DNA from 2 places in the Christensenella sp. genome. Region 2 is predicted to be linked to the other one. Evidence: riboswitches for the same ligand, from Rfam matches in the RefSeq annotation. Region 2 holds a riboswitch; the other holds the start of a gene.

Region 1 (15,928 bases), on a different contig from region 2:
TGCGAAAAAAGACCTTTTTTCTTCTGGTTTTCTGTATTATGCTTTGTTTTCTTTTTGCATGTACGGACACAGATCGTTTGGAAGAAGGATATAAAGCAGGTGTAAAAGTACAAAGATCCTGAAATATTTACCATAACATACCCTGCGGCATTGGTAGAATACATATAAAAGAGGCTGCGGAGACAAAAGCAGCGGGGAGCGGAGGAATATTGAGATGGCGTTGATTCAGGAAATATCCGAATTTTTACAAAAAGGAAGGGCAAAGGATGTAAAGGCGCTGGTCGAGCAGGCGCTTGACGCGGTTGTGGGAACAGTGCAGGGCGACTTGCATGACATTGGGAAAAATCTTGTAGTCATGATGCTTAAAGGCGCGGGGTTCGATATTTATGATGTGGGCGTGGATGTCGATCCGGCGGCCTTCATCGATAAGGCGGAGGAAGTAAATGCTGATGTGATCTGTATGTCTGCGCTGCTGACGACAACGATGCCCAAGATGCAGTTGTGTATCGATCAGTTAAAGGAACGGAACCTACGGGATAAATATATTGTCATGGTGGGTGGCGCACCGGTAAACGAAAGCTTTGCACGCCAGATTGGTGCTGATTATTACACAGCAGATGCAGCAACCGCGGCGGTGGTTGCGAAAGCGGCAGTCATTGGGAAATAATGAAAATTACAAAAAAGAGAAAATTTTACCTGTATAAGTAAAAGTGGATATGGTATGATGTAAATAATTAAATAAGACATTTTTGTGGCTCTGCGGCGTACTTGGTCCGCAGAGATGAACAAGGGAATCGGGTGTAAATCCCGAACGGAATCCGCCGCTGTAAGCGCTGAGGCCGGTGTTCGTTGATGAAAATCAGTCACTGGGAAACTGGGAAGGCAGAACATAGTACGTAAAATCGTAAGATTTTGTATGCGTAAGTCAGAAGACCTACAAAAAGAGAAAATGGGATGATGACCACAGGAATCACTGTGGAAATTTTCTTATACGCAGGAATACGGCTGTGGTGAATTGGATTCGCCACAGTTTTTTATTTGTCTAAAATTTAAAAATTGGCCGACCGCGTTGCGCGCGGTGGGGCTGAAAGCAAAGAAGGAGAAGAAGAATGAACAGTAAAAAGAGAATTTTGGCGGTATTATTGGCGTTCGTGATGATATTCAGCATTGCGGGAACGTCCATGGCGGCGGATATGCCTGCCGCGTCTGAAACATCTGCAGCAGACGCGCCGCAGGGGACGAAAAAACCGGAAGATACCGCATCGCCGGAATCGTCGGGAAGTCCGGAGGCGCAGGTATCGCCTACTCCACCGGCGACGCAGTCCGTACAGCCGGAGGCCTCGGCATCTGCTTCTCCGTCGGCCAATGTGGCGGTCATAGCGGTGGAGGATGACGCGGGTACAAGCACACTGTCACTCGCAACGGAGGGCGAGGATACGCTGATCGCTTCGGCGGACGACCTGCTGACGGTAATGAATGATGCTTCTTATTGGGATAAAAATCTGAAAGTGTCAGTACCCATTGATATGAACGGCCTTGCGGCGCAGCCGATTGGCAACAGCTCGACGCCCTTTTCGGGTACATTCGATGGAAACGGACAGACGATCAGCAATTTAGAGATTGCATTTGACTTAAATTACGCGGGTCTGTTTGGATATAATAGCGGCACTCTCAAGAATATAACGCTTGCAAACAGCAGCATTTCCGGAGATCAGTACGTCGGCGGTATGATCGGCTATAACGCAGGGACGGTACAGGGCTGCGCTGTGAAAAACACCACGGTATCCTCCGCATCTACCCAGACGATGGGATATGTCGGCGGCTTTGCAGGATACAGCAAGGGTAATGTTTCGCAATGCTTCGTAGCTAAGGGAAGCGCCTCGCAGAGCGTCGCCGGCAAAGGAAAAGGGGTTGGAGGCTTTGTTGGCTATTGTTATGCTCCCGGGAAAATCAGCGAATGTTATACGACGACAGAGGTCACCTCGCAGAGCGAACAGGTCGGCGGCTTTGTTGGATTTGGATATAGCGGAACGATGGAAAACTGTTTTTCGGCGGGAAGCGTTACGGGCGCAAAATATGTCGGCGGCTTTGTCGGTTCTGAGGACAGCGCAAAATACACGGCATGCTATACGCTCACGCCTGTTGTTTCTACAGGTGCGAATAACGCTTTTGGCAAATTCTTCGGCGATGGCTTTTTTATGAGCAGTTATGTTTCGAAGTCGTTTTATCTGTCCACGGTCTCCATTAGTGGAAACGGGACGGAGAAAGGTCAGGGAGCCTATTTTCTGGCAAAAACTGAGGATGAATTAAAAGCGCTTGCCGCTACATTGGGGTCTGTGTGGACGGCTGATGCGGATCACAACAACGGATATCCATATCTTATCAATGTACAGGCGCCCGCAAACAGCGGCGGATCTTCAGAGCCGACAGAGCTTGCGCAGCCGTCCGGTCTTACATGGACGGAAGCACTTGCATCGTGGAACACGGTACCCGGCGCACATTCGTACACGGTAGTACTTTATAAAAATACAGATACTCTGGTCGGCACGTACACAAACATCACGGATACATCCAAGGATTTCAAGACGATCATCACAGAAACGGGAGAGTATTCCTTCACGGTACAGGCGATGTCGGGCAGCGACAGCTATGTTGACGGACAAGCTTCCACAAGGAGCACGGCCTACCAGTTTGTGAAAAAGGACGATCAGGGCTTTATTCTGATCTCTACGCCGGATGAACTGCTTGCGCTTTCTGATACGTCAGCAGACCTGACGAAAAATTATAAGCTGGCAAACGATATTGATATGACAGCTCAGGTGGGCAAGGTGATCGGAAAATACAATAACGGCATGGCAGGTGAAAAAGCATTCACAGGTATTTTCGACGGCAACGGGCATACCGTAAAGAATCTTTCCATCGCGGGAGAGGCACTGTTTGGTTACGTGGGCACAGACAGCGTGATACGCAAGCTGACGCTTGAGAATGCGACGATAGAGGATGCGATCAGCAGCAGTATGCACTATCCGGCGGCACTTGTATCCAACAACAAAGGCACAATAGAAAAGTGCTTTTCAAACGGATCGACAGTCGTATCCAAGTATAACAACCGTGTTGGCGGTCTGGTCGGCAATAATGAAGGAACGGTCATGCAATCGGGTGTTTCGGGCGGCAGCGTGACATACCAGAGCACGGGTACGATGGCAGGCGGTCTGATCGGCAGAAATACGGGAACCGTGAGCGAAAGCTTTGCCTCCGCAAGTGTTTCCGGCTATAAGTGGGCTGGCGGCTTTGTCGGCGGCGTGGAAGACGGAACGATCACTGACTGTTATACGACGGGGTCGGTCACAGGCAACAACGAACTGGGCGGTTTCGCGGGCATGCTGTCAGACCCTGCGGTGCTTACGAACGTTTACGCCGCTGTTGATGTGAATGCTTCCGCGGGTACGGGTGGTGTACTTGTGGGCGGGAAGGGATTCTCGTTTGCAACGGTCGGCTCCATAGTAAACGGATACTACAATTCCGGCAAATTGAAGCCGGGTACGGAGGTCGTGACGGTTGCGGCAACAGGTAAAACAACATCGGAAATGAAAGGAACGGCTTTTGCTTCCGCGCTGGGCAACGCGTGGAAAGTTGACGCGGGTACGGGCGATAAGATCGTCAATAACGGCTATCCTTATCTGGCGAATGCAGCGCCTGCGGCGGATGCCCCTGTAGCGGAGTCGATCAGTGTACAAATATTGGTTGCTGCGTGGGATGCTACAAAATATCAGTTTGTAAAATCGGAGGAACCCTTTACTGTCAAAGCCGAAGGAGAAAACATTACGGCAGAGCAGGTCATGCGGGCGGCGCAGACAGCAGGACAGATGACGTATACGGCGGAGCAAAGCTCCACAGGTACATTTATCAAAACGATCAATGGTAAAACGCTGGAAGCGCCGGATGGCTGGATGTTTACCATCAACGATAAACAGTCCCCGGTCGGTGTGTCTGCCGCGCAGATCAAAGCAGGGGACAAGATCCTCTGGTACGAGGGCACGCCAGCCAACGGGTACAAAGCGCCTACATGGGCGGATATGACTGCGCCCGTTCCGGTGCAGTACGAAAATATCGGCACCACAGATCAACTGGTTGCACTCATGAACAGCGCAAATCCGGCGGCAGACTGGGCAAAGAATTATAAGCTGACGGCAAATATCGACCTTGCGGGTGTTACCGCTTCGCCGATCGGTAGTGAAACGGTTCCGTTCAGCGGTGTATTTGAAGGCGACGGGTATCGTATAAAAAATTTGAAGATCGAAAAGAGCGTGGGCAGCCAGAATATCGGCCTGTTCGGCGTGATTGAAGGCGCATCTATCCTGAACCTGACGGTAGAAAACGCATGTGTACAGGGAGGAAGCAGGATCGGCGTGTTGGTCGGTGTTGCGCGCGTGAACATCGCAAACGGTACAGCAAACCTGATCGGGAACTGTCATGTATCCGGTACGCTCAACGCGACCGGAATATCTGTGATCAAGCAGACGGACGCAGGCGGCCTTGTGGGGATCAATGACGGAGGAAGCAAAGACGGGAAATCGGCGTTCAGCGCGATTGATGGTTGTTCGTCCGGCGTAGAAGTAACGGCAAGCACAGGCGGCGCGGACAATACGGAATCCGGACACGTGGGCGGCTTTGTCGGATGGAACAAGGGGAACATCTCGCAGTGCGAAGCAACGGGCAACGTGTTCGGCGGCAACTCTACAGGCGGCTTTGTGGGCAGCAACTTTGGATATGCCAACATTTATAAGAGCCATGCGACAGGCAACATCGTCGGCGGATATACCACGGGCGGTTTTGCGGGCAGCATTGGCATGGGAACGTCGGCGGAGCGCTGTTATGCAACGGGCAACGTCGTGGCGATAGAGGACGGCTACGGTTACTATTTCGGCGGCTTTGTAGGTTCGGCGTCGGGTACGCTAAAGGAGTGCGTGAGCACAGGCACGCTTACGCCGGGATGGAGCTACAACGGTGGTTTCGCGGGCACGTTCGACGGTACGGTCTGGTCGTATCATGATAAGCTTTTGACACTGAAGGATTGCTACGGCAACAGCGAAACGAGTCTTGGAACAAAGGTCAAAGGGCTGGGAAACTATATCGGCGGCACGCACGAAGCAACGGACGCCGCTGCTGCAAAAACAGCGCTCACCAAGGAGTAGGCTGCTGCAAAATTGCAGGAAATGCTGGCGGCACAGGCAAAGGAAGAAGCAGATAAGACGGCGCTTAGGCAGGAAGCGGCAAAGTATGAAAGCCGCGTGACGATCCCCAATACGGTGGAAGAAGACACGGATATTACCTCGCTTGTGGCGAAACTGAAATCAGGCGTAACGCCGGACGGGGACATTGAGGTGCTGTACCGCGAGGCGGGGGAAAACAACTATGTGACCAGTGCAGCACAGCCGCTCGGCAGGTATAAACTGGCGCGCAAAAACACCTCGTTTGGCACAGTGGAGGAACAGGTCGTGCTGCTCTTTACGCAGGGCGGCGAAACGGTCGCGCAGCCCGTTGCTGTGGAGCTACAGGGTGCAAGAAGCAACGCGCCTACAAATGATGTGATGCGTACGATCGCAGGGGGATATACGAATGTGCCCCATGAGGATGCGGCGTCTGTCTGGGCGGCGTTTGATATGGGCGTATATGCGGGCGCGGATAAGGTGTTTGCTTCGGAGGCCGCAAAAGCAAGTTTCATCAAGGAATCGATCGCGCACGTCCGCGCAAACAATGCGACGGATCATGAGCGTCTTGTAATGATGATGACGGCGCTGGGCATGAACGCGCAGCAGTATGTGGATATTCTCGCGAAATTACCTGAGACACGGCTTGACACAGTGAACGCACAGGCTTTTGCATTGTTGGCGTACGATGCGGGCAACTATACGCTGCCTTCCGGCACGGTCAATACGCGTGAGAAGGCAATCGAATATTTGCTTGCCAATAAAAACGCGGACGGCGGCTGGTCTTACATGCCGGGCGAATCTGAAGCAAGCATGACGGCGATCGTCATATCGGCGCTCGCGCCTTATAGGGTACAGGCGAAAGTATCCGGCGCGATCACAGGAGCCCTCGATTATTTATCACAGACGCAGTCGGAAAACGGCGGCTATGTCTACTATGGTTCGGAAAACAGCAACGACGCGGCAATGGTCGTGATTGCGTTGACCTCGCTCGGCATCGACGCGAATACGGATGGCAGGTTTGTGAAGAACGGCAACAGTGTGTACCAGAACCTGATGGGCTTTGTGACGCAGGATAACCGCTTCGGGTATACGGACAATGTTTCTGCAGATGCGCTCGCGACAGAGCAGGGATTTCGCGCTCTGATCGCGTACAGCAGGCTGAGCGCTGCGGGGTACAACGTTTACAGTGTTCCCGGCACACTTCAGGAATGGATGAAACCCGTTGCGGATACGGATAAGAACACTGGAATCACCATTGATACGGAGACGACAACAGTTCCGCAGGGAACAACGGTAAAAGCCGAAAAGATCGAATCCGGATCGGGCTTCCAGCTCACGCAAACGATGCTTGGAAAAGACGTGAAGAAATTCGTACTGTTTGAAATCAGCTTGTCGGACATCGACGGCAATATGATACAACCCAACGGCAAAGTGCGTATCGGGATCCCGATCCCGGACGGATTTGACAAAACAAGGCTTGTCGTATACCGCATCAACGCGAATGGAACGCGCGTGGAATATACAGTAACAGTAGAAGGAAATATGGCTTGCTTCGAAACGGATCATTTCAGCCTGTACGCGTTGGCGGAAAAAGCAGAAAGCAGCACGACAGGCACAACGGTGAATGCAGGAGCGACCTCTAAGACGACAGCGCCCAAGACGGGAGATGCGCGAGATATGAACGGCTATGTCATCCTGCTGGTTGTGTCGGCCTTTGTTGCGGCAGGAACATTCATCGTTAGCCGTAGGCGGCGCAAAGAGAGGTAATATCATGAAAAAAATATGGAGTATATTGCTGGCAGGCCTGTTATGTATCGGCCTGCTGGCAGGCTGTGCGCCGGCTGAGCAGCCGGAAACCGGCAGCGTGACGGATGTGGCAGTCACAGAGTCGGTGCAGCCGACGGTAACAGCAAGTACGTCTGTAAGCCCTTCGTCCGAGGTGACAGCGCCGCCATCTGCAGGAGGAAGCGCGCAGGAAACGGGAGAACCGCCTGCGGCAAGCGCATCTGTATCTGCAAAAGGGAAAACGGCTGAATCGCCTGTCACGCAAGGTGGGACAGGCGATCATGCGGAAAACGGCGCTACCAGTGCGCCTGCGCCCGCAAAAACACCGGAAACGCCGCCGCCCAAGACGATCACGTGCACGATCTCTATTGATTGTGCCACAGCTCTAAGCGGAAACCCTGATCTTGTCAATGCGGTTTCATCGGGAGGAACGATTTTGGGCGGTAAAAAGGTAACGCTCGATCCGGGTGCGACGGTATACGACGCGCTCAAGGCGACGGGGATCACGTTCAGCGGCAAAAGTTATATCTCGTCCATCAATTCTCTTAGCGAAGGAGACTGCGGCTCGCAGAGCGGATGGATGTACAGCGTCAACGGCGACTATCCCGGTATTGGATGCAACAAATATACGCTTTCAGACGGTGACAGCATCAAATGGCGCTATACCTGTGATATGGGAGCGGACATTGGAGCGTAGCAGATGCGGCATATTTTTACGATCTATCATCCGGGTGTGATCTTTTTGTATCTGGCGGCGGCGCTTGTATGCACGATGCTGAGTATGCAGCCGGTCTATCTTTTGATTTCATTTGCGGCAGGAAGTATTTACGCGGTCTATTTGAGAGGGGCGCGTAAATACTTTTCTTCGCTTAAATTTCTGCTGATCATGTTCGCGATTGTCGCCATAGTAAATCCGCTTTTTAATCATCGCGGGCTTACCGTGCTTTTTTATTTGTTTGATGAACCGGTCACGCTGGAAGCGTTTGTTTACGGGCTGTGTGCGGGGCTTATGTTGCTCAATGTGTTTGTCTGGTTTTCGTGCTATGCCGTACTGATGACAAACGACAAATTCCTGTATCTGTTCGGCAAAGCGCTTCCCACGACGGCGTTGATGGTGTCCATGACCCTAAAACTCATTCCGCAGACGACATATAAGGCGCGGTGCGTGATGGACGCACAGGAGGGCATGAATATGCGGCAGGACAAAAAGGGACAGCGTTTCAAAAATGGTGTGCGCACCGCTACAGTGCTGATGGGATGGAGCATGGAGGACAGCATAGAGACGGCAGATTCCATGCGCGCGCGCGGATATGGCGCAAAGAATCGGACAACGTTTTCTGTTTTTAGAATGGGCAGGCATGATGTTGTCTCGCTTACGGTACTCGTCATACTTGCCGCGCTGAGTATCTGTCTTATTGTCGCGTTCGGCGGCGCATTTGTGTATTACCCCTATTTGAAGGGGCTTGAAGCGAACATATGGGTCTATATCCCGTATGGTATCCTGCTTTTTTATCCGTTGATCCTGGAGGGGAAGGAGCGGCTTGCATGGAAAAGATCAAAGTAGACGGGCTTTTGTTTCGCTATCCGAAAGAAAAGGAATATGCCCTGAAAGATATTACGTTTTCAGTGGAAAAAGGTTCTTTTGTATTGGTGTGCGGACGTTCAGGCTGCGGCAAAACGACGCTTTTGCGTTGTCTGAAAAAGGAGATCGCACCATATGGAGAGAAAACAGGACGTATTTTAGTTGACGGAAGAACGACGGACGATATGCTGCCCGCAGAGTCGGCTGCAATGATCGGTTTTGTGATGCAAAATCCGGAAAACCAGATCGTGACGGACACGGTGTGGCACGAGCTTGCGTTCGGGCTGGAAAACATGGGGATAGCGACTGGCGTGATCCGCAGGCGCGTCGCGGAAACGGCGCACTTTTTTGGCATTGAGGCATGGTTTGAAAAGAGCGTAAACGAGCTTTCGGGCGGACAAAAGCAGATACTCAATCTGGCGGCGGTCATGGCGATGCAGCCGGATGTGATCATATTAGACGAGCCGACCGCGCAGCTTGACCCGATCGCGGCAAAGGAATTTTTGCAGACACTAAAGCGCGTGAATGAGGAGCTCGGGAAGACGGTCATCCTGTCCGAACACAGACTGGAGGACATACTTTCTATAGCGGATCACGTACTTTATTTATGCGAAGCGGAGAAAAAGTTTTTCGGAGCGCCACAGGAGTTTGCAGCATGGTGTATGAGCGAGAGGGAAGAAACGTTCGTTCCTGCGCTCCCCGCGGCAGCGCGCCTTGCCGCCGCGCTAGAAGCGACGGCAAACCTTCCGCTCAGCGTAAAAGAGGGGCGGGCATTTTTGGATATACATCAAAAAAAGCTGCATCACAGTGCTGCACAAGAGAGAAAAAAACCATTAAAACAAACGGCGGTCAGTGCAAGGGATATCTGGTTTCGCTATGACAGGAAAAATGACTTTGTATTGAAGGGACTCAGCATCAATATCAGGCAGGGAGAAACACATTGTATTTTGGGGGGTAACGGAAGCGGCAAAAGCACAATGCTGGGCGTGCTTTCCGGCTTGTTGAAACCCGCAAGGGGAAAGGTGCGCTGTGCGGACGGCACAAGGATGTCTCTGCTTATGCAAAACCCTAAAACGATGTTTGTGTATGACACGCTGTATGCCGATCTTATGGAAAACGCGAAGGCGTTTGGATACACAAAACAGGATATGGAAGATATGACACAGACATTCGGTTTGTCCCGTTTTTTAGACAAGCATCCATACGACCTGAGCGGCGGGGAATTGCAGAAGGCGGCAATCGCAAAGCTATTGCTTTTGCAGCCAAACGTATTTTTCTTAGACGAACCGACGAAGGGGATAGACGCATTTGCAAAGGAAGAACTGGCGCATAGCTTAAGGCACATGGCGGCGGAGGGCGTTGCCGTTGTGATCGTGACGCATGATCTGGAATTTGCCGCGGCGTATGCGGACAGGTGTTCCATGTTGTTTGGCGGGGATGTGGTGTGTACTGACGAAGGCAAGGCGTTTTTTGGGGGAAACAATTTTTATACGACGGCAATTAACCGTATGACACGCGGGATATTGCCGGACTGCGTCACGACTAAGGATGTGCTTTGGTATGTATAAGGTGCTCAAATGGATAGAACCCGTTTCTTTGATCACGGTACCGGTCGTACTGCTGCTATGTGCGCTGTTTGAGGCAGAAAATGCTGCGCTACTCAGTATTGTTGTTGCAATTTGCGCGCTGCTGCCGTTCTTTTTGCGGTATGAGCTGAAAAAGCCACGACCGCGGGATATGATGCCCATCGCGGTACTGGCGGCAGTCGCTGTCGTGGGACGGATCGTTTTTGCGCCGTTTCCGAATTTTACACCTGTTTCCGCAGTCGTGATCGTTACGGCGGTGTGCTTTGGTCGGCAGAGCGGCTTTTTGACCGGCGCTCTCGCCGCACTTGCGTCTAATCTGTTTTTTGGACAGGGGGCATGGACGCCGTGGCAAATGTACGCGTGGGGCATGGTCGGCTTTTTTGCGGGGCTGCTCAATGAGAAGGGGTTCTTTAAAAAAGATAGCTTGATTTATATTTATGGCGCGGTATCGGCATTTTTGTTTGGCTTTATCATGGATTCATGGTATGTCGTCGGTTTTGTCTCGCCGATCACGTGGCAGGGCGCGCTGGCGGCTTATCTTGCGGGCATTCCCTTCAACCTGTCGCATTGTGTCTCTACGGTGGTGTTTTTGGTGCTAATCCTTGTGCCGTGGGGCAAAAAGCTTAGACGGATCAAAATAAAATTTGGGCTGCAGAAATAAAATCGATATGATACAGACGATCAAGGAATACAATAAAAATGATTGGGAGCACCACTTTGTGTTTATATGCTGATTAGACTTTTATGAGGAGGGGATTCCCATCGAAAAAGTAAAAACGTTTTTTCGGACGATCACAGGATCATCGGCAGCGTTGCTGAACAGTTCGCTGATCGCTATTCCCTATTTGTTGTTCCTCAAGCTGATCGACGGAACAAATTTAGAAACGATTCTTCCTTTGGTGATATTCTATACACTCCGTATGACGGGCGTGTTTTTGTTGCGTAGTATCAAAACGGGCGCGGGCAGTTATTCCGCATTGATGTTCTCGTTCATACTGGGTTTCATTGGCGCGCTGTTTGGTGTAATGGGTACGCTTTATTTTCCGCTCTTTATGGTTTCGGCGATCTTTCTTGGCCTGAGCACCGCATTTGTCAAACCGATTTTTACGACGATCAATTTTCATAGGCATGATGAAAAGAAGGAGGTAGGCACTGCCGAAAAAAAGAAAAAGAATCTTTTTCCGCTGGCATTTGTGGTCGTATTCCTTCTTGCACTGATGGCACTGCCGGGCACGATACAGACCTTTGCCGTGATGCTTTTGTATGTTGCACTTTTTGCGATGGCGCTGTACTCCACATCCCGCGACCCGGAATACAAATTCCGTTTGATCCATTTAAAAGATACGACCGTATCTTTTAAGGGCGCGGCTATCTTTATCGTTTTTTTTGCATTACTGGCAGTGCTGCGTATTGCACGCCGGACGCTTGACGCACAGCAGCTTGACGCAGTCACTTTTTGGTTTTCTGTAGCGTTCCTGATCGCTATGCTGGTCGTCTTCCTGTGCAGAAAACGCAGGAAGCTCCCGTTGTGGCTCAATATGGTGTCGCTTACAAACGGAATGTGCGGCAACTTCCTCTTTATATTTGGATCGTTCTATATCGGTGCGCTTTATGGGATCAATGCTGCGACCGCTTATGTATATATTCCCTTTGTATTGGGGATGGGGGCGGCTATGGCCTTTTCCTCTAAGGTACAGCAATTGTTCAAAAAAACGTCGCCTTTTGTGGTGCAGATGACCGGGGTGTGCATAAGCCTGATCCTGCTGATGACACCGCTGTTTTTTCCTGTCAGCATATTTCTGGTCAGCTTCTTCTTCAGCGGGACGAGCTCGTGGCTTGACAGGAAGTATTATGATACGCAGAGTATCCCTTATGACAGGCGACTGATCAGTAAGTTTACATTGCAGGACATCGGCAGTATTTCTTACCAGTTTATTGTCGCGGTGATGGTTCTGATCATCTTTCAATATTACCAGATGCCGACGGCTACGTTTTTCACACTGACTGAAAACGTGACACACTCCGCGGCGCTTGTTTCGGCAATGCACGTCGCTAAATTCTGGGGTTGCCTCATTCTGGCAGTGCTCTTTGGAGGCTCGTTGCTAAGCTTTCGGAAAAGCCACAGAGAAAAGCAGGTGGATCGATAGAAAAGCAGTAAATTTTTACTGCATCGACTTTTGTTTTAAAATTCTGATACCTATCGGAAAAATGTGCTTTGAGGCTGTATGAAAGCAAAAAATCGAGTTGTCATTCCTATCAATATATGGTATACAAATTAATAAAGGAATTAATGTTATACGATGGTCTGCAAATGAAATGGTATCGTGTTTTTTGTGGTTCGGGCGAACGGTCGATGGGGAGAGTACTTAGTGTGAAATGTCCTGCTTCAAAAAATATGCGTTTGCATAAAATAATCAGTGTAGTCTTGTGTATCTGCCTGCTGCTTTTTGCTGTGCCGTGCGTAGGGAACGCGTCGGAAGGAAATATAGTGCGGGTGGGTGTTTTTGCGCTTGACGGATTTTATGGCAAAGATGCAAACGGGCAGAACGTGGGATATGGCTTTGATTATCTAGACGAATTATCGAAATATTCCGGACTGACATTTGAATATGTGTACGGTACATGGGACGAATGCCTAAAACGGCTGGAAGCGGGCGAGATCGACCTGCTTGATTATGCGTTGAAAACGCCAGAGAGGGAAGCAAAGTTTGCTTTTGCATCCTATCCGACGGGCACGAGCTTTGGGCGTATGTATGCGTTAAGCGACAACGAAGCACTGACTTATAATGATTATGCCGCATTTAACGGAATCAAAGTGGGATTCATGGCGGCGAATGGAAGAAATGATGAATTTCGCAAGTATGAGCAGGAACATGGCTTTGCTGTAACGGAGGTCTTATATCCGGATATCGAGTCTTTGCAGGATGCACTGCACGCGGGAGAAGTGGATGCGATCGTTGTCAATAACCAGCGCAATGCGCAGGAAGAAAAACCGGTCGCGCAATTTGCGCCTGCGTCTTTTTATATGATGACGGCAAAGACCAACACGCAGTTGATTGGGAAAATAGACGAGGCGCTTGAGCAAATAAAGATCGATAAACCCAGTTTTGACGACGCGCTCTATCAGGAACATTTCGGTGGAAATACGGGACAACTCTTGCTGACGGCCAGGGAGATCGAGTATATCAAAACGGCTCCGCCTATCCGCTTTGTATGTGATGAAGCGTGGGCGCCGTTTGAAAGCATTGATGCTGACGGAAAACCGCAAGGCATCAATGTGGATGTGTTGGGACTGATTGCGGAAAAAACAGGTCTCGCCTTTGATTTTGTAGGTGGTTATGCCTATGATAAAGCGATCGACATGGTAGGCGATGGCGAAGTGGATATGCTGCTTAGTTATGACAATAATCCGGACGAGGCGCGCAACCGAAACATTTCGCTTTCCGATACGTTTTTAAAATCCCCGATCGTGATCGTGGGTGCAACAACGGCCATTGCGCCTGACGATGTTTTTGCGCTGCCGTCCATCTATGTGCCGCATCAGGAATATGCGCAATCCTATTATCCGGACAACAAAATTGTCTACTACGACAATGTGGAGGACTGCTATCAGGCGATCGAAGCGGGTGCGGCAGATTTTACGATGGAAAACCTGTATGCGGCAACAGATGCGATACACAAACGGTATGCGTCACTTATGATTTCGACTGTTACAACGCTTTCAGACGAATTTTCCTTCGCGTTGCGCAAGGATACCGATCCGATCTTGATCGGCATTTTGAACAAAAGCATCCCGTCGATTTCGGAAACACAGTTCAATTCGCTGCTTCTGGAAAACACCTCTGCGCAGCAGCAGACTTCGCCGCTTATCCTGTTTATCGAACAGTACAGTACGCAGATCATGGTGATCATGCTGTTTATCATCGGTGTGATGATCGCGAGCATCATTTATATCGTCCTTAGCCAGAAGGAAAACAAACGCCGTTTGTGGGAAATGGCGTATATCGACCCGCTTACAGGACTTGGAAATCTCAATAAATTTAAGAAAGACGCACAGGAGCTTCTGGAGCAAAATAAAAGCGCCACCTACAATATGGTGAAACTTGACGTTCGCGGGTTCAACCTGATCAACGAGCTTTACGGGTTCGAAGAAGGAAACCGTGTATTGCGCGGGGTGGCGGAAGCGGTAGGTCTTTTTGTCAATCCGGAAACAGATACTTACGCGCACCTCAATGACGACGAGTTCGCTCTGTTAAAGGCGTACGACGGGCCGGATGAGGCACGGCGCAATACGGACGACGACCTCCAGACATTTAAGAAGAATGTCAGCAGACTGACAGGACACAACTTGCGCTTTTCCGTAGGGCGTTATATGATTGGGCCGGAACAAACGGATATTGAGGATATTTTTGAGAAGGTGAATTATGCGCACAATCTGGCGCGTAAAAATCCTGACGGCAGGGAACAGGTCAACTATGATGAAAAACTGAAGGCGAAAGCGATCCGTACGCAGGAGATCGAATCCACGATGGAAGAAGCGATGCAGCGGGGAGAATTCCGTGTTTATCTGCAACCCAAATACCGACTAAACGATGAAAAACTGGTAGGGGCAGAAGCGCTTGCGCGCTGGCGGAAGCCTGATGGGACGGTAGTCGATCCGATAGAGTTCATTCCTGTATTTGAACAGAACGGCTTTGTTGTAAAGCTCGATCTGTATATGTTCACGCAGGTGTGTGCGATCCTTAAGGGATGGATGGAAAAAGGGGAAAAATTGATTCCTATATCTGTGAATTTTTCGCGGCTGCATCTGTCGAATCCGGAGTTTGTGGAGGACTTGTCCCGCATTGCGAACGAGTATGGCGTGCCTAAAAAGTATTTGGAGATCGAGCTTACGGAGACAGCGATCGTAGGGAATGAGTCTGTATTGAAAAAAGTACTTGTCGCCCTGCATAAAGAAGGGTTCACGCTGTCTATGGACGACTTTGGCTCCGGATATTCGTCGCTTGGCCTGCTAAAAGACCTTGTTGTGGACGTGATCAAGATAGACCGTGCTTTTTTTGCAGACAGCAATGATAAAGAGCGCGCTAACACTGTGATACGAAATATCATAAAGATGGCGAACGAGCTTGGGATACGTACCGTAGCGGAAGGCGTTGAGACTGTGGATCATGTTGATTTCCTGCGCGACGCGGGGTGTGACAGCGTGCAGGGATATTATTTTGCAAAGCCCATGCCCGCGGAGGATTTTTTCTCGCATAACGGGGAAGAAGGACAGGAAAAAAACCAAGAAAAAAATCAATAACAGAAAAACCGCATAAGAACGGCCTTTCGTTTGAAGGGGCGTTTTTGTTTTGAAAAATTGGAGAAAAATGATATTGAAATCCGGCAGGCTTTGTGATAGATTATTAAAACAGCGGTGAAATCAAAAGCGCTTATATGTAAGAAAGTACGGTGGGAAATCATGGTTCAGTTTTCGTTGTTCGGGTTGGCAGATGCAAAACGTTTGACTGGTGAATATATGCCGGTACGCAATGACGCGCAGGGCGATGTTGCGGGGCGTATTGACATGCATCCGATCCATTGGGTGTGGGATGAACCTTTGAGGAGATATACAGAAATGAGCTTTGAACCGATCAGTTACAGGGACTGACAGATAACAATGAAAACATTGCGCATCCTCTAAAGGATGCGTTTTTTGTTTGTATGGCGGCACATTGACAGGGTATGTGAAATCTCTTACAATAATAACATGCTGGAGGAAG
Region 2 (15,928 bases):
GCCTGCGTCTTATCTTCCATATAATATAAATGTGCAATTTTAATCTTTAAATCGTATCGTTCTTCAACAGAAAAGGCCAATGTTTTGTCCCCATTTCTTATTATATAGGCAAAAAACTCTTAATATGATAGTAAGGGATACGTTAACGATTGTCAAGCAAATGTAAATATGATATCCAAATGTTAACTTATTTTGCCCCAAAAGAGGTATTTATGTAAAAAAAGCGATTGACTTCATAAATCATTTGTGTTTTAATCAAAGTATCAACTGAATGTTAACTTTTTTCAATACAGTTAACATTTGAAAACGAATAACTTTTACAAGAAATCAGCAAAGTACAACAGAATGAAAAGTAAAGAATGTAGATTAATGTTTTCAACATTAACAATATCTTATGTAAATTAACTAAAGTTAATGAAATTAACAAAAATAAACGAACGAGGAACGGCCAATGAAATTTGATTTAGTGCTTGACAAAAGCTTTGAAATAGCAGAGACGCCTGTCTGGGACGAGCGGATCGGCAAGCTTTACTATACGGATCTTTTTACGGGCGACGTACACCGCTATGATCCCAAAAGCAAAGAACAGGAAGTATGGAAAACAAATGCGCTGATTGGCAGCGCGGTTCCGACGAACGATGTGGATAAATTGTTCTGTGCGCTCGACACAGGAATGCACCTGCTTGACCTAAAAAACGGGGAACTCGAGCTTTTGTGTGATCCGGAAAGCGGGAATAAGCAGAACCGCTACAACGATACGCGTATCGACCCCAAGGGACGTATTTTCACGAGCTCGGTCTCCAAGCTTTACGGCACGGACGACTATAGGCCGGATATGCGCGGTAACTTTTATATGGTGGATACGGACATGAGCGTACATGTAGTAGAAGAAGGCATCAACCAGTATAACGCGATCGTATGGAACGCAGACGCAACAAAAATGTATGTGATCGACACCTTTAATGAGGCGCTGATCAGCTACGATTACGATATCGATAACGGGCCTGTCGGTAAAGGCAGGGTCATTATCGAATTTGGCGAGCTCGGTATGCCGGATGGCATGAGTATCGACAGCGAGGACAATCTCTATATCTGTCACTGGACGAAGCAGGTATCCGTATGGGACAAAGACATGAACCTGAAGGAGACCATCAAGATTCCGGTGGAATTCGCGTGCTGCACGGGTTTTGGCGGAGAAGATATGAAGGACTTGTACTTAGCGACTGCCAAGTATTGTTATTCCGAAGAAGAATTGAAGGCAAATCAGGGAGCCGGCGGATTGTTTTGCGCGAAAAGCGCAGTCAGGGGAACCGGAGACCATTTCTATCAAGTAAATAAATAAGGAGAGTAAAAAATCATGTATGCATTCGAATTTCAGGTGCCGACCAAGATCGTGTTCGGCGAAGGAGAAGTATCAAAAGTAGGCGAGCAGGCTGCGGGCTTTGGAAGAAAAGCAATGCTTGTTACATATGACGAGGATTTTGTAAAACAGGTAGGTTTTTACGATAAAGTCAAAAAGAGCTGTGACGCTGCGGGCGTCGAGCTGCTGGAGTTCTTCGGCGTGAAGAGCAATCCGACGGCGGAGCATGCGGCAGACGGGATCAGGATGGCGAAGGAACAGAAGCCGGACGTGATCATTGCTCTTGGGGGCGGCAGCGCAATGGACGAAGCAAAGTTCATCGGTGTGGCCGCAAAATATGACGGCGATCCGTGGGATTTCCCGACGGGCAAAGCGGCGATCGAAGATACGATCCCTGTGATCGTGGTGGTCACGATCCCGGCGACGTCCTCAGAGCTTAACGGTACGGCTGTTATCACAAACGAAACGCTGCGCCGCAAGGACGGCTTTGTAAGCGCGATCATGAAGCCACGCGTATGTATCTTAGACCCTGAACTCACCTACACGATCCCGATCCGCCAGACGGCGTATTCGGCGGCGGATATCGTATCGCACCTTTTGGAGCACTATTTGGGACACCAGCTCGCGTTTGCGCCATATCAGGACCATTTCTGCGAAGGCGGCATCCGTTCCATTATGGAATGTATGGACAGGCTGTTAAAAGACCCCAAAGACAAAGACGCACGGGCGATCATGATGTGGCAGGCGTCTTACGCATGGTGCGGGTTCTATGATTGCGGATTCGGACTGCCGAACTCCAACATTCATATTCTGGGTCACTCGCTGTCAAATTTTTACGACACGCCGCACGGCGCTGCGATGTCGGTAACGATCTTAGCGACAATGCGGTATTATCTGAAGGAAAGAACGGCGAAATATGCGCAGTTTGCACGCGAGGTATTCGGCGTGCGCGACGAAGACGATATGATCGCGGCTTGCGCGGGTATCGCGGCGATCGAGGCATGGTTTAAGAAAATCGGCGCACCGGTGACGCTCAGCGAAGCGGGGATCACCGATCCGGACGCGATCGACAAAATGACGCCGGACGCGCTTGCGACGGCACGGGCATGGGGCGAGGAAGAGGAATACGGCTATAACGAGGCCGTGATCCGCGAGATGTTTGAGCTCTGTCTGTAAAGGAAGCTGCTGCGGGAGACAATATGATTGAAATCAGCAACCTGACAAGAAAATACGGCGAAAAGACAGCGGTAGAGAATGTCAGCTTCAAAATCAATAAGGGTGAGATCGTCGGCCTGCTCGGGCCGAACGGCGCAGGTAAGACCACGATCATGAAAATGATCGCGGGTTACCTGATGCCCACAAACGGAACGATATTGGTAGATGGCATCGACGTGGTGGAAAATCCGCGCGAAGCCGCTGCCAAGATCGGTTTTTTGCCCGAGCTTCCGCCGCTTTATCTGGAAATGGAAGTTGCTGAATACTTGAAATTTATGGCAGAGATCAAAGGGATCGCAAAGGAAGAACGCGCATCCCGTATTGAAGAAGTGATGGACATCGCGCAGGTCGCACACGTAAAAGAACGTGTGATCGCGCATCTTTCCAAAGGATACCGCCAGCGCGTAGGCCTTGCCGGGGCGCTGATGGGTATGCCGGAAATACTGATTTTGGACGAGCCGACGGTAGGGCTCGACCCGCGGCAGATCGCCGATTTCAGAAAGCTGATGATCGAGCTTGGCAAAAACCATACGATCATATTCAGCACGCATATCCTGTCGGAGATCGACATGGTATGCGAAAAGGTAGTGATTTTAAACGAAGGACGCGTTGTGGCCGTCGACCAGATGGAAAAGCTGGAGCAGGGCAAAAACGGATTCCTGCTGCTGGTGGATGCAGAACAAGCCGAAGCGAAACGGGTGCTTGCGGGCGTGATGGACGAATCGTGCTTTGCGCCGGCAGAGGGCGCTGGACAGGGAAGCTGGTTCCACATCTCAGAGCAGGACAGCCCTGCGCTCCGCAAACGTATTTTCTTCGCGCTGGCGCAGGAAAATATGGCGATCCTTGAAATGAAAAATATGCAATTGACACTCGAGCAGGTGTTCCTCAACCTGACTGCGGTGGATGCACGTAAGGGAAAGGAGGCGCAGTGATGAAGTATCTGTACAAGAAAGAGATGGCAGTCTATTTCACAACGCCTTTTGGTTACATCTTCCTCGGCGTGTTCCTCATCCTGTCGGGCATCATGTTCACGATCTACAACCTCCTCGGGGGCAACGGGGATATGGCGGGCACATTCGACCTGCTGAAAAATTTTGCTTTTATTATCTTTCCGGTGCTCACAATGAAGCTGTTCGCGGAAGAACGGCAGGCGGGTACGGAAATGGTGCTGGTAACGTCCAAGCTCAAGATGACGGATATCGTGCTGGGCAAATTCTTTGCCGCGCTGACGCTGTTTGGCATCGCGCTGTTGGCGACGCTGGTCTATGTGGGCATTATCGCGGCATACGGCGACCCAAATTTTGGGGCGCTTGCGGCCTCGTATCTGGGCTTTTTCCTGCTCGGTATGGCGATGAGCTCGGTATGCCTGTTCATCTCCTCGATGGTAGAAAACCAGATCACGGCGGCGATCGCTTCTTTCGGGCTTTTGTTTTTCATGGTTTTGCTGGCCTCGTTCACGAAGTCGATGACGATCCCCGTGCTGACGCCTATGCTTTCCGCGATCGCGATCACAGTGCAATACGACCAGTTCACACTCGGTATATTGAGTTTGGGGCCGATCTGCTATTACATCGGGCTGACGATCGTTTTCGTGCTGCTGACCATCAAGAGCATGGAAAAACGCCGGTTTAACTGAGGGGGAGGCAGAGATGAAGAAAGAACAATCAGTTATTGCGGCAAAAAAGAAGAAATTTATGGTCACCTCCATCATATGGATTGTGGTGGTGGCGCTGATCGTCGTATTCGGCGTACAGCTTGCATACCGCGTGCCGTGGACATACGATATGACAGGACAGAAGCTGTTTGTGTTAAGCGAAGAAACAAAAAACGTTACGGACGGCCTTACGGACACGGTAAAGATCGGAGCGGTTTATTCGGACAGCAATCAGGATGCCATGGTAAGCGCGCTCTTGAAAGAGTACGAGAAGATTTCTCCCAACATTCAAGTAGAATTTCTGGATGTGGATAAAAACCCCGGCATGCTTGCAGGCTATGAGCTTGGAGATGTGAAGGCCGTACCCAACGGCACGATCATCGTCAACGGCAACGGACGGTATAAGGTGATCGCCCCGACAGAGCTGTTTGCGTCGGGCGAAACGGGCAACCAGTTTTACGGCGAGAGCGAGATCACGGGCGCGATCCGCTATGTGACAGCGGAAACGCTACCAAAGATATACTTTTTACAAGGGCATGACGAGCTGAAAACAGGCACGGACACCGCAAAAGCGGTAGCCCTGCTGGAGCGGGACGCGTACGCAGTAGATACGCTTTCGCTGCTGGAAAAAGGAAGCGTGCCCGAGGATGCTTCGATGGTGATCGCGGTTTCCCCCGCGGAAGACTTATCTGACGAAGAAGCAGCGGCGTTGCGCACATACCTTGAAGCGGGCGGAAAGTTCCTGCTGAGCGTGGATCCGACACTCAGCACCAATACGGACAAGCTGAAAAACTTCGGCGAGATCACGCGTTCGTACGGCATTGATATTGCAAACAACTTTGTGTTCGAGGAGGATCAGTCGTACTACCTGACGACGAGCAACATGTACCTGATCCCGCGGTATGGCGAACACGCCATCACAGAGCAAATGATAAACGACCAGAAATATGTGGTGCTGCCGCTTGTACGTGGACTGACGGAAGTTGAGCATGCGGACGACGTCAAGCTGACGCCGCTGCTGCAATCGTCGCCCTCCTCGTGGATGCGCACGGATGTATCCATTGCGGAAAACGGCATGACAGAAAAAGACGTACAGGGGCCCATCAACTTAGCGTACGCGGTGGAACAAAACGGGCCGCGTATGGTGGTCATCGGGGATTCCAATTTTATGACAGACGGAAACCTTGAAATGCAGGGAAACAGTAACCTGTTCATTAATAGTGTTGACTGGTTAAATGGCGGACGCGACTCCGCGATGATCGCCGGAAAGGTTATCAACTCCAATAGCATGGTGGTGCGCGGCGCGGATTTTGTAAAGCTGATGATCATCTGCTGTGTGGTGATGCCGCTCGTGATGTTCGTAGGCGCGATATTCGTATGGCGCATGAAGAAGAACAAATAGCGAAGCGACGGCCGGGGAGGACGGGGAATGCTGAAAAAGCATAAAAAGTTAATCATACTGGTCATCGTGCTTGCTGCTTTGATCGCCGTATATGCGGTGGTCAGCAATTCGAACGATCCTGCATTATCCGGCAAGCTGTTTTCCCTAGACGGGCAGCAGGCAGAGCATATTGAAATCACGAACGGGTATGGAACATATACATTCGATCTCGTCGACGGAAAATGGATCGTTTCGGAAAACGGGCAGCAGTACCGCACGAACGATGAAAAAATGAAGCTGATGCTGGACGCGCTCAATCATTTCACGATTTCGCGCGTGCTCGATCAGGAGATCGGCCTTTATGGGTTCGAGCAGCCAACGGCAAACGTAACGGTAAGGACAAGCGGGGGCGCGGAATACAGCTTTTTGGTAGGGAGGCCTACAATAAGCAGTAGCAGCGCTTACGTCAAGGATCAGGACAGCAATGTCGTGGCGCTCACGCCTTCGGCGAATGTGGCGCAGTTCGACGGGAGCCTCACAGCCTACAGGGATAAAAATGTGTTCACGGTGGACGGCGCAAATTTGCGGCAGGTCGCCTACTATAAGGATGGAGAGCTAAGCGTGAGTCTCATATCAGACGGGACGAGCTGGTATCTCAATTATCCGTACGAAGCACCGGCGAGGAGCATCGTGACCAACGAGATCCTTGAAATGCTCAGGGGGTGGACGATTGCGGGATTCCCGGATATGGCACAGGTCACAGAAAGCGACATGGGCCTAAGCGACGCAAAGGACGCACTGATCTTGGTGGACGCAAGCGGAAACCAGCAGACGTTGGAATTTGGGAACAAATCCGGCGCCGCGACCTTTGTCCGTACGGGCAGCGAGGACGACGTCGCAATGCTGTATACGGCAGATATCGATTTTTCGCAGCTTAACGCACAAAGCCTGTTGTTTATATCGCCGCTCAAGGCGAATATAGACGATATCAGTTCGATCGAAATGAATATCGGCGGAAAACAATATCTCTTTGCGGTAAACAGTGCCATGCAGACCGCGTCGGTAAATGGCAGAATGATCGATTATGAGGATTTCGTAGGCATCTACTATAAATATGTATTGCTTCTTGCGGATGGCAGGGACGATGCGGGGGCAAAGGATATGCAGGCGGTGGCGAACATGAAGACCACGCTTACAAACGGACAGGAACTGACACTGGCACTTCTGCCGCGTGACGACAGCACCTATTTTATGGGGCTTTCTGACGGCAGTGCGGTCTATTATATGGATAAGGGACGGCTTAATGCTCTGATGGAAAGAGTTGCGGCGGTCGCCGGCTGATCACCCGATAAATACCGCATAACACGGTATTAATATAAATAAAAAAGGAGGAATAAAGAAAATGAAAAAGAGTACAAAATTGGTTGCTATCGTTATCGCGATTATGCTCGTAGCAGTAGCCCTGATCGCTTGCACGGCTCCGCCGGCAGCATCTGAGTCCGCGGCTCCGGCAGCGTCTGAATCTGCGGCAGCTCCGGCAGCGTCCGAAGGCGCCGAGGAATCTGCAGAGGGTGGTGCTGCAAAGACAGACGTTGTAATCGGTAAGGTGCCGATCACGTTAAAGCATGACGTTCACGGTAACGATGCAAAATGGGCAAAGATCTATGCAGATGAAAAGTATGGCGCTACATACGAAGTCATCGATCCGGACAGCGACCTCAACAAAGAGATTGCTGCGGTTGAGACATTCATCAGCAAAGGCGTTGACGGCATCATCCTGCATCCGGTAACGGAAGACGGCGTTGATGAGATCATCAACGAAGTACGCGATGCTGACATCAACATCATGACATACAATGTTGCGGCAAAGGGCAAGAAGGTTCCGTTCCTTGCGATCGACGAGGCGGAAGTTGCTTCCCAGATGGGCGCTGATATGGCGAAACAGTGGATCGAGCTGTATCCTGACAAAGAAGTTCAGGTAGGTCTTGTAAGCTGGACAGACATCGCGTTCTGCTTTGACAACCGCAGCGGCCCGTTCCTGGCTGGCGTAAAGACAGTTGTTGACTATCTGCCGACAGATGACAGAGGCTTTAAGAACACAGCTGGCGAAACGCTCACAGGCGCTACTTACTGGGAGCATGCAGGCGGAGACCTTGAGAAAGCAACGAAGGTAACTTCTGACGCGATCACAAAGTACCCGGATGTAAATGTCGTTTATGGCGACAACGTTTCCAACGGTCTTGGCGCTTTGGCGGCATATGAAGCTGCTGGCCGCGGCAAAGCTGTAGACGGCGTTCCGCAGACAGAGATCATCGCTTCGACAGACGCTTCCGACGGCGAGCTCAACAAGATCGCTGATCCGACGTCTTCGCTCAAGTATTGCCTCGGCATGCAGCCGCAGACATTTGCTTATGCGCAGGTCGACATGATCATGAAGCTGATCAACGGCGAAATGGACAACGACGTATATGTAGAAGAAAAAGTACCGGATACGTACTTCAACTACTACAAAGATTCTGTGAAATCTATGCAGGATTGGTACAACACACAGTATATGCCTGAAAAGGAACTGGATCTGGTTGGTACGTTTGGAGACAACAAAGTAGCGTAAGTTACGCGAAACCAAAGAATGAAACAGATTGCGGGCAGGGGTTTCCCCTGCCTGCAAAAAGTTAAACATTTACCGCCTGGCGGTAAACATCAGAAATGGAGGTTCAAATGCCTGAGCATATTTTGGAAATAAAAAACATTTCAAAACATTTCACCGGTGTCAAGGCGCTTGACGACGTTAGTTTTAACATTGTAAAAGGTTCATGCCATTGTCTGGTTGGTGAAAATGGTGCGGGGAAGTCTACGTTGATCAAAATATTGACGGGCGCGCATCCCAAAACCTCCGGCACGATTCTATATAATGGAAAAGAGTTCAGCCCCACAAGCACAAAGGATGCAATGAAAAGCGGCATCGGATGCCTGTTCCAGGAGCTTAACGTCGTTGAGAAGCTACGGGTGGAAGAAAATATCTGTCTCGGCCTTGAGGAGACAAAATTCGGTATCATCAAAAAAAGTTCCAACCAAAAGGTTTTTGACGTACTGCGCAGGATCGACGCATCAATCGAGCCCAAGCAGTATATCGAGGAGTTGAGCGTTGCGAAACGCCAGGTCGTTGAGATGGCAAAAGCGCTTGCGATGGATTCGGACGTTATCATCATGGACGAGCCGACCGCGGCTTTGACAGAAGAAGAGGTCAACCGCCTGTTTGAGATCATAGCCGATCTGAAAAAACAGGGGATTACGATTATATACATTTCGCACCGTCTGGAAGAGATCATGGAGCTTGCAGACTATATCACGGTACTGCGCGACGGCAAGCACATCGAAACAAAGCCGCGCAGCGAGGTTGCAGACCGCAGCGATCTGATCCAGCTGATGATCGGCAAGGTCATCATGGAGGATTATGTTCCCAATGCTGTGGATAAAAGCAAAAAAGCGATCGAAGTAAACGGGATTACGACGGACAAGCTGAAAAACATCAACTTTGATCTTTATAAAGGCGAGATATTGGGCTTTTACGGCCTAATCGGCGCGGGCAAGACAGAAATCGCGCGGGCGCTTTACGGAGCGGATCCGTATATTGGTGAAGTGCTTGTGGACGGCGAAAAAGCGGATTTGAAAACGCCGGGCAAGGCGCTTGCAAAGGGGATCGCCCTTGTGCCGGAGGAGCGCCGGACGCAGGGAATCGCAACCGCGCTTTCCATTGCATCCAATACGCCGATGATGAACTATCACACGGTTTCCAAAAACGGCATGCTCAACAAGGCAAAGCAGGCTGAGGTCGCCAGAAAGTACATCGACTCCATCGGCATTGCCTGCCGTAACGAAAACCAGTCCGTTGCTTATCTTTCCGGCGGTAACCAGCAGAAGGTCGTTTTGGCAAAGTGCTTGAACGCAGACCCGAAGGTGCTGTTGCTCGACGAGCCGACAAGGGGCGTTGACGTAGGTGCAAAGCAGGAGATATACCATATCATCCGCCAGATGGTAAAAGACGGCTGCTCGGCTATCGTTTTTTCCAGCGAACTGCCGGAGATACTCGGCCTGTGTGACCGCATTGTGCTGCTGTTTGACGGTGAGGTAAAAGCCATCATGAACAACGACGAAACACTCAAAACACAAGAAATCATGCATATCGTTACGGGAGGAGGTACGGATCATGAATAAAGAGAAAACGCTGACGCAGAAAAAAGGCCTGAAAATGACCTCTGACGGCGTACAAAACCTTACGATCTTCCTGATCTTTGTGGTAGCGTGTATTATTGGTTTTATATTACAGCCCGATCTGTTCTTCGGCTATACAAATATATTGAACATTTTTGTGAACTCGTCCAGCATCATTATGGTTGGTGCGGCGGTCACGCTGGTGCTTATTTCAGGAAACCTTGACCTGTCGGTTGGCGGTGTGGGCGCAATGGGCGCCGTGCTGTTCGGCCTAATGACCATTGCAGGCGTGCCTGTGCTGGTCGCGGCGGTGCTTGCGGTATTGATCGGCGGGGGCTTCGGATTTTTAAGTGGATATTCCATTGCGAAGTTCAAGCTGCCGTCATTCATCATCTCCCTTGCGTTCAGCTACATCTGCCGTGGCGTGGCGCTTATTGGCGCAGGCGGCGCAGTGGTGTTCAACCTGCCGCAGGATATCGGCATCATCGGTCAGACGATCGGCGGCGTTCCGATGCCTATGGTATATGCGCTCATCGCTGTCGTCATCTTTATGATCATCCAGGGCAAAACAACGTTCGGAAGCAAGGTATATGCGGTCGGTTCTAACATCACGAATGCAAAGCTTTCGGGCATTAACGACAAAAAAGTCATTTCAAGAGTATTTATGGGTTCGGGAATGATGGCGGCGTTTGCCGGCGTAGTGCTGACTTCGCGTCTTGCTGCTGCCGACAGCGGTATCTTCCCCAGTCTGGAATCCGACTGTATCATCGTGGCGGTTTTGGGCGGTACGGACATCAACGGCGGACGTGGCACGGTGCTGGGTATGCTGATCGGTGCATTGTTTATCGCTGTGCTGGGAAATATTATGAACATGCAGGGCATGACGGAATATATCCAGAACGTGGTGCGCGGCGTGGTACTGATCCTTGCGATTTTGATGAACAATATCATTCGCAACCGGATCAAGGTTTGAGGAGGGAGGAAGAACAATGAGTAAATTAGGAAGATCTTCAAAACAAAATATTGTCCTTTTGATCATTTTGATCGCATTATGCGTGTTCTTTTTCTCGCAGAATGATAAATTTATCAGCATGCGCAATATGATGAACATGGTTCGCCAAAGCCTGCCTAACCTGTTGCTTGCCTGCTCGATGATGTTCGTCATCGCAAGCGGAGCGATCGACTTGTCAATCGGCGGTATCATGGGGCTTTCGGCGATGTTCTACGGCTACCTGTGCATCTGGGGCGTGAATCCGTGGCTCGCGATCCCGATCATTATGGTGTTTGGCGCAGGCATCGGCGTGCTTAATACGGTCATCATGGAAAAGCTGAAAATACCGGCGATCATGGCGACGCTTGCCACGTGGATCATCACGGCGGGTATGGCGCTCGTGGTGTGTAACGCGATCCCGATCAGTGACGAGCTCGTAAAGCCGATCACGGCGTGGAACTCGATGAAATTCTTTGACGGTATCCCGCTGGCGCTGTTCATTGTGGTCGCTGTGATCCTATTGTTTATTTTCCTTGAGAAGAAAACGCTTCTTGGGAAGTATGCGATCGCGATCGGCGGCAACGACAGTGCTGCATATTACGCAGGTATCAACGTATTTAAGATGCGTATGATCTTCTTCATCCTGAGCGGCGCGATCGCTGCGTTCTCTGGTATGTGGCAGGTAGGGCGCCTCGGCTCTGCCGACCCGACCATCGGCGTAGGCATGGAGTTTTCCGTCATTGCAGCCGTTATACTGGGCGGCGTCAACATCAAGGGCGGCGAGGGCACGATCCTCGGAGTCGTGATCGGTACGCTGATCCTGATGATCCTCACCAACGGGATGCAGATGATGGGCATCGATTCCTTCTTCCAGCAGATCGTAACAGGTATCGTGCTGTATGTGGCGGTTCTTGTAAACAGTCTTGGTGGTAGCAAAAAGAAAATCAGCAAGAAAATGGTTGCGGCAAAAGAGTAACCACCTGAATAAGTAAAAAGAACCCCCCTGGTCGATGACCAGGGGGGTTCTTTTGTTTAACATCTGGAAAAGATGTTTGGTTGACTTTTTGATAATTCTTTGGCGAAGGAGTCGATCTCGTTTGGCGTATAGATACGCAGCTTCTCGATGCCAACAGGCCGGTAAAGCTGCAGCGCATAAGCGGGAAGCGTATCGACCTCATCCGCCATCGTTTGCAGGTCGGCGGGCTTAAGCTGCGGGATCACCGTTGTGCGCAGCTCCCACTCGATGTTCGACTCAAACAATATATCGAGCGTTTCAAGTACGGGAGCGCTGTCGCCCTGTCCGCGACAGATTTCAGCATAACGCGCAAAGGGCGCCTTGTAGTCCATCGCGACATAATCAACGAGCTTACGGTCGAGCAGCGTGCGCACCACAGGGGGAGAGCTGCCGTTGGTATCTAGCTTCACGTCGTATCCAAGCTCTTTGAGACCTTCCGCAAAAGGTACGATATCCTTTTGCAGCGTAGGCTCGCCGCCTGAAAGCACGATACCGTCAAGCAGTCCTGCGCGCTTTTTTAAGAATGCCATGACCTCGTCATTGTCCATGAAATCCGTCGTCGTGAGCAGCCCGCGGTTGTGGCAAAAGCCGCAATCGTAATTGCACCCTGCCGTAAAGACAACTGCCGCCAGCCGGTGGGGAAAATCGATGGTTGCCGTTTTCAGTAGCCCGGCAATGTTCACAGACTCTTTTCCTTGACCGTGTATTTGATGCGCTCGTCGTATTCCATCTTTTTGCCCTTGTGGAAGTTCTGCACCGGACGCAGGTAACCGACCACGCGGCTCCATACCTCCGTATCGCTGCCGCATTCAGGGCAGGAAAACTGCTCGCCGTCAAGATATCCGTGCTCCTGGCAAATAGAGAAGGTGGGCGTTAAGGAAATATACGGCAGCTTGTAATTTGTAAAGATTTTACGGATCAGTTTTTTGGCGACCTCTACGTCGGAAATGCGCTCGCCCATGTAAAGGTGCAAAACCGTACCGCCCGTATAAAGACTTTGCAACTCGTCCTGCAAGTCCATCGTCTCAAAGATATCGTCCGTAAAACCGACGGGCAGCTGCGTGGAGTTCGTATAATAAGGAACCTTTTCGTCTCCTGCGCAAATGATTTCAGGATATTTCTTTTTATCAAGCTCCGCTAAGCGGTAGCTCGTACCCTCTGCGGGTGTTGCCTCAAGGTTGTAGAAATGGCCTGTTTCCTCCTGTATCTGCGTCATCAGGTCGCGCAGATAATTCATGATGGATACGGCAAATTCCTGTCCTTTTTCCGTGGTCAGGTCTGTGCCGTCGCCAAAGAAATTCAAAAGCGCTTCGTTCATACCCAGTACGCCGATCGTATTGAAGTGGTTGAACCAATACTGGTCGGTGCGCATTTTGATGTTACGCAGGTAATGTGCAGAGAACGGATAAAGCCTTTTGTCTGTCTGGTCTTCGATGATCTTACGCTTGATCTCGAGGCTGTTTTTCGCCGTCATCACAAGCTGCCAAAGTCTGGCCTTAAATTCTCCCTCGGATTTGGCGAGATAGCCGATGCGCGGCAAATTGATGGTCACAACGCCGATCGAGCCTGTCATGGGGTTGGAACCGAACAGGCCGCCGCCGCGCTTCCTAAGCTCCTTTGTATCGAGTCGCAGACGGCAGCACATGGAAAGCGCATCCTCCGGGCTTAAGTCAGAATTGATATAGTTTGAAAAATAAGGGATGCCGTATTTGCAGGTGATCTCCATAAATTTGTTGACCACCGGGCTGTCCCAGTCAAATTCGTTCGTTACGTTGATGGTGGGGATAGGGAAGGTGAAAACGCGTCCCTTGGAATCGCCCTCCAGCATGACCTCGCAGAAGCATTCGTTGAACAAATCCATTTCCTTCTGGAAGTCTCCGTATGTTTCCCTGCGCACCTTGCCGCCCGTGATCACAGCCTCGTCCTTTAAGGTGCGCGGCACGACGATATCGAACGTCAGGTTGGAAAACGGGCATTGGAAGCCCACGCGCGTAGGCACGTTGATGTTAAAAATGAACTCCTGCAGCGCCTGTTTGACTTCTTTTTTGGTCATATTGTCGTAACGGATGAACGGCGCGCAATAGGTGTCGATGGAAGACCACGCCTGTGCGCCTGCTGTCTCGCCCTGCGTGGTGAATGTGGAATTCACGACTTGCCCAAGGAAGGAACGCAGGTGGTTCGCGGGGGAAGATTCTACCTTGCCCGGAACGCCGCCGAACCCGTCCATCAAAAGCTGCTTCAAATCCCAGCCCGCGCAATAGGGGCCGAAAAAGCCAAGGTCGTGGATGTGGAAATCGCCGCCTGTATGCGCCTCGCGCACCTCCTGCGGATAGATTTCGTGCAGCCAGTATTGCTTGGTGAACGTTTCGCGCACATAGTTGTTCATGCCGTTGATGGATTTTTGCGTGTTGGCGTTTTCCTTGATCTGCCAGTCTTTGTCGTCCAGGTAATCGGAGAACATATCGATCGTCGCGCCGATAAGGGCGTTTGATTCCCTTGCGGCACGGCGTTTTTCGCGGTAGAGGATGTAGGCCTTGGCCGTCTTTGCGTGTCCGCCCTCAATGAGGACTTTTTCCACAAGATCCTGTATCTGCTCAACGTCGGCAGTGTCAGATTTTAATTGCAGGTTCGCAAGATCGACAACGTCGTCGCTGATTTTTTGCGCGGTATCAAAATCGTCGCCGCCTACTGCGGTAACGGCCTTGAAGATTGCCCATGTAATTTTTTCTTTTTGGAAAGCCTGTGTGCTTCCGTCTCTTTTTTTGAGTTGTGTGATCATGATTCTTTCTCCTTGTGTATGATGAGTGCGGATGTATGATGAGTGCGGATAAAGCGTAAGAATAAAAAAACGCCCGGACAAAGAGCGCTTGACTCCTTTGCCATACTCCGTGGCAGTATTTGAGTAACCGTTGCAGGCTGGTCTTCTGGCTCGAGCATGATAACGCCGCACACGCCTTCCCAAAGTGTTACCCCCAGTGGCACTTTGCGTGCAGCTACGCTCTTACAGCGGCGGGACCGCGCGGGAATTGCACCCGTCTTCCCAATTGTGATCCCATGAGGATCACCTGCAAGACACAATATACTGTGTAGTTAAATTTAATTAACCCATAGATATTGTATTGCTAATAAAAAGAAAAGTCAATAACTATTTCATAAAAAGAAAACATTAAAAAACGCCGCAAGCGGCGTTTTATGTGGATCAGTCATTGATTTTGCCGTGCTTTGCCTCAAATTCCGCGACGTGCTCTTTAATTAGTTGGACGATCTCCATATTGGCGGAACGCCCATCGTAGCTCGCAACATAATGAAGCTTGTCGAGCAATTCGCGTGACAATCTTAGGGTATAAGTTGATCCCATAGTTTTGGATGTCATTTGCACAAGGTGTTTTCCGCTCATTTCTATATCCGGTTTCCTTATGAATTCACTTTATATCTATTGTAACTGTATTTATCATTCGAATGTGAAGAATGAATGCAAATATCATTTATTATGAATTCAAAGGGAGGTTACATTTGATGAAAATCCTATTATTTACAGACGATGAAATAGAAATCGAGCATTATAATACAATGAAGGTACTGGTTCCGCCGGAGTGCGCCCTTTTGGAGGCGGATCACGCCGTGGTCATTGTCGCCAACGAAGCGAGCTGGTTTGTGGAAGCTGTGGGCGAGGCGGCAGAGCTTGCGGGTAAGCCCTACGATGTGCTGCAAATAAAAAAACGCCGCTAGGGGCGTACCAGATTGAACGAAGACCGCGCCTGCCATGCTTCCTATCGACGGAGCTTACCGCAGTCTTGGATGGCTCACCGTCTTCTTGTTACCGCCAGTCGTCACGGCTGTTCGCAACTCGCTCGGGTTTTGCTTCGCAAAAACTCGCTCCTGCAAACACCGACGTGACTCCGCCGGATTCGGCACGCTATAACGCCCTCTATAGGAAGCTCTCGCACTGGCGGTCGAGCTTCGTCAGGTTGTCCTCTAACTTTTTGACCGCGATGCGGTATACAGGACTCGTGACCTTGCGCACGCCGACCGGGCAAACCTTGATGCAGGCAAAGCAGCGGATACATTTTTTTGTGTCCGTTTTTTTGAGTTCTGTCGGA

What was found. A riboswitch is a leader RNA that binds a small molecule or an ion and turns the genes downstream of it on or off. The one in region 2 is predicted to bind cobalamin.
Region 1: it holds a riboswitch for cobalamin, as region 2 does, so the genes downstream of both, VB081_RS13095 (GLUG motif-containing protein) here and VB081_RS08385 (ribonucleoside triphosphate reductase) in region 2, are expected to answer to the same signal.

The regions. Positions count from the first base shown of each region.
Region 1 is NZ_JAYFPU010000326.1:7,438-23,365, reverse strand. It holds gene VB081_RS13100 (cobalamin-dependent protein) at 215-667, shown strand; cobalamin riboswitch at 734-956, shown strand; gene VB081_RS13095 (GLUG motif-containing protein) at 1,110-5,195, shown strand; gene VB081_RS13090 (prenyltransferase/squalene oxidase repeat-containing protein) at 5,208-6,980, shown strand; gene VB081_RS13085 (DUF4430 domain-containing protein) at 6,985-7,695, shown strand; gene VB081_RS13080 (energy-coupling factor transporter transmembrane component T family protein) at 7,699-8,562, shown strand; gene VB081_RS13075 (ABC transporter ATP-binding protein) at 8,544-10,148, shown strand; gene VB081_RS13070 (ECF transporter S component) at 10,141-10,827, shown strand; gene VB081_RS13065 (hypothetical protein) at 10,979-12,313, shown strand; gene VB081_RS13060 (EAL domain-containing protein) at 12,655-15,468, shown strand; gene VB081_RS13055 (hypothetical protein) at 15,628-15,816, shown strand.
Region 2 is NZ_JAYFPU010000206.1:3,055-18,982, reverse strand. It holds gene VB081_RS08445 (sugar-binding transcriptional regulator) at 1-20, opposite strand, end outside; gene VB081_RS08440 (SMP-30/gluconolactonase/LRE family protein) at 452-1,342, shown strand; gene VB081_RS08435 (iron-containing alcohol dehydrogenase) at 1,358-2,536, shown strand; gene VB081_RS08430 (ABC transporter ATP-binding protein) at 2,560-3,507, shown strand; gene VB081_RS08425 (ABC transporter permease) at 3,507-4,211, shown strand; gene VB081_RS08420 (GldG family protein) at 4,225-5,631, shown strand; gene VB081_RS08415 (DUF4340 domain-containing protein) at 5,659-6,951, shown strand; gene VB081_RS08410 (sugar ABC transporter substrate-binding protein) at 7,013-8,221, shown strand; gene VB081_RS08405 (sugar ABC transporter ATP-binding protein) at 8,329-9,825, shown strand; gene VB081_RS08400 (ABC transporter permease) at 9,818-10,795, shown strand; gene VB081_RS08395 (ABC transporter permease) at 10,812-11,789, shown strand; gene VB081_RS08390 (anaerobic ribonucleoside-triphosphate reductase activating protein) at 11,846-12,511, opposite strand; gene VB081_RS08385 (ribonucleoside triphosphate reductase) at 12,508-14,607, opposite strand; cobalamin riboswitch at 14,726-14,912, opposite strand; gene VB081_RS08380 (Arc family DNA-binding protein) at 15,028-15,186, opposite strand; gene VB081_RS08375 (hypothetical protein) at 15,345-15,557, shown strand; gene VB081_RS08370 (4Fe-4S binding protein) at 15,757-15,928, opposite strand, start outside.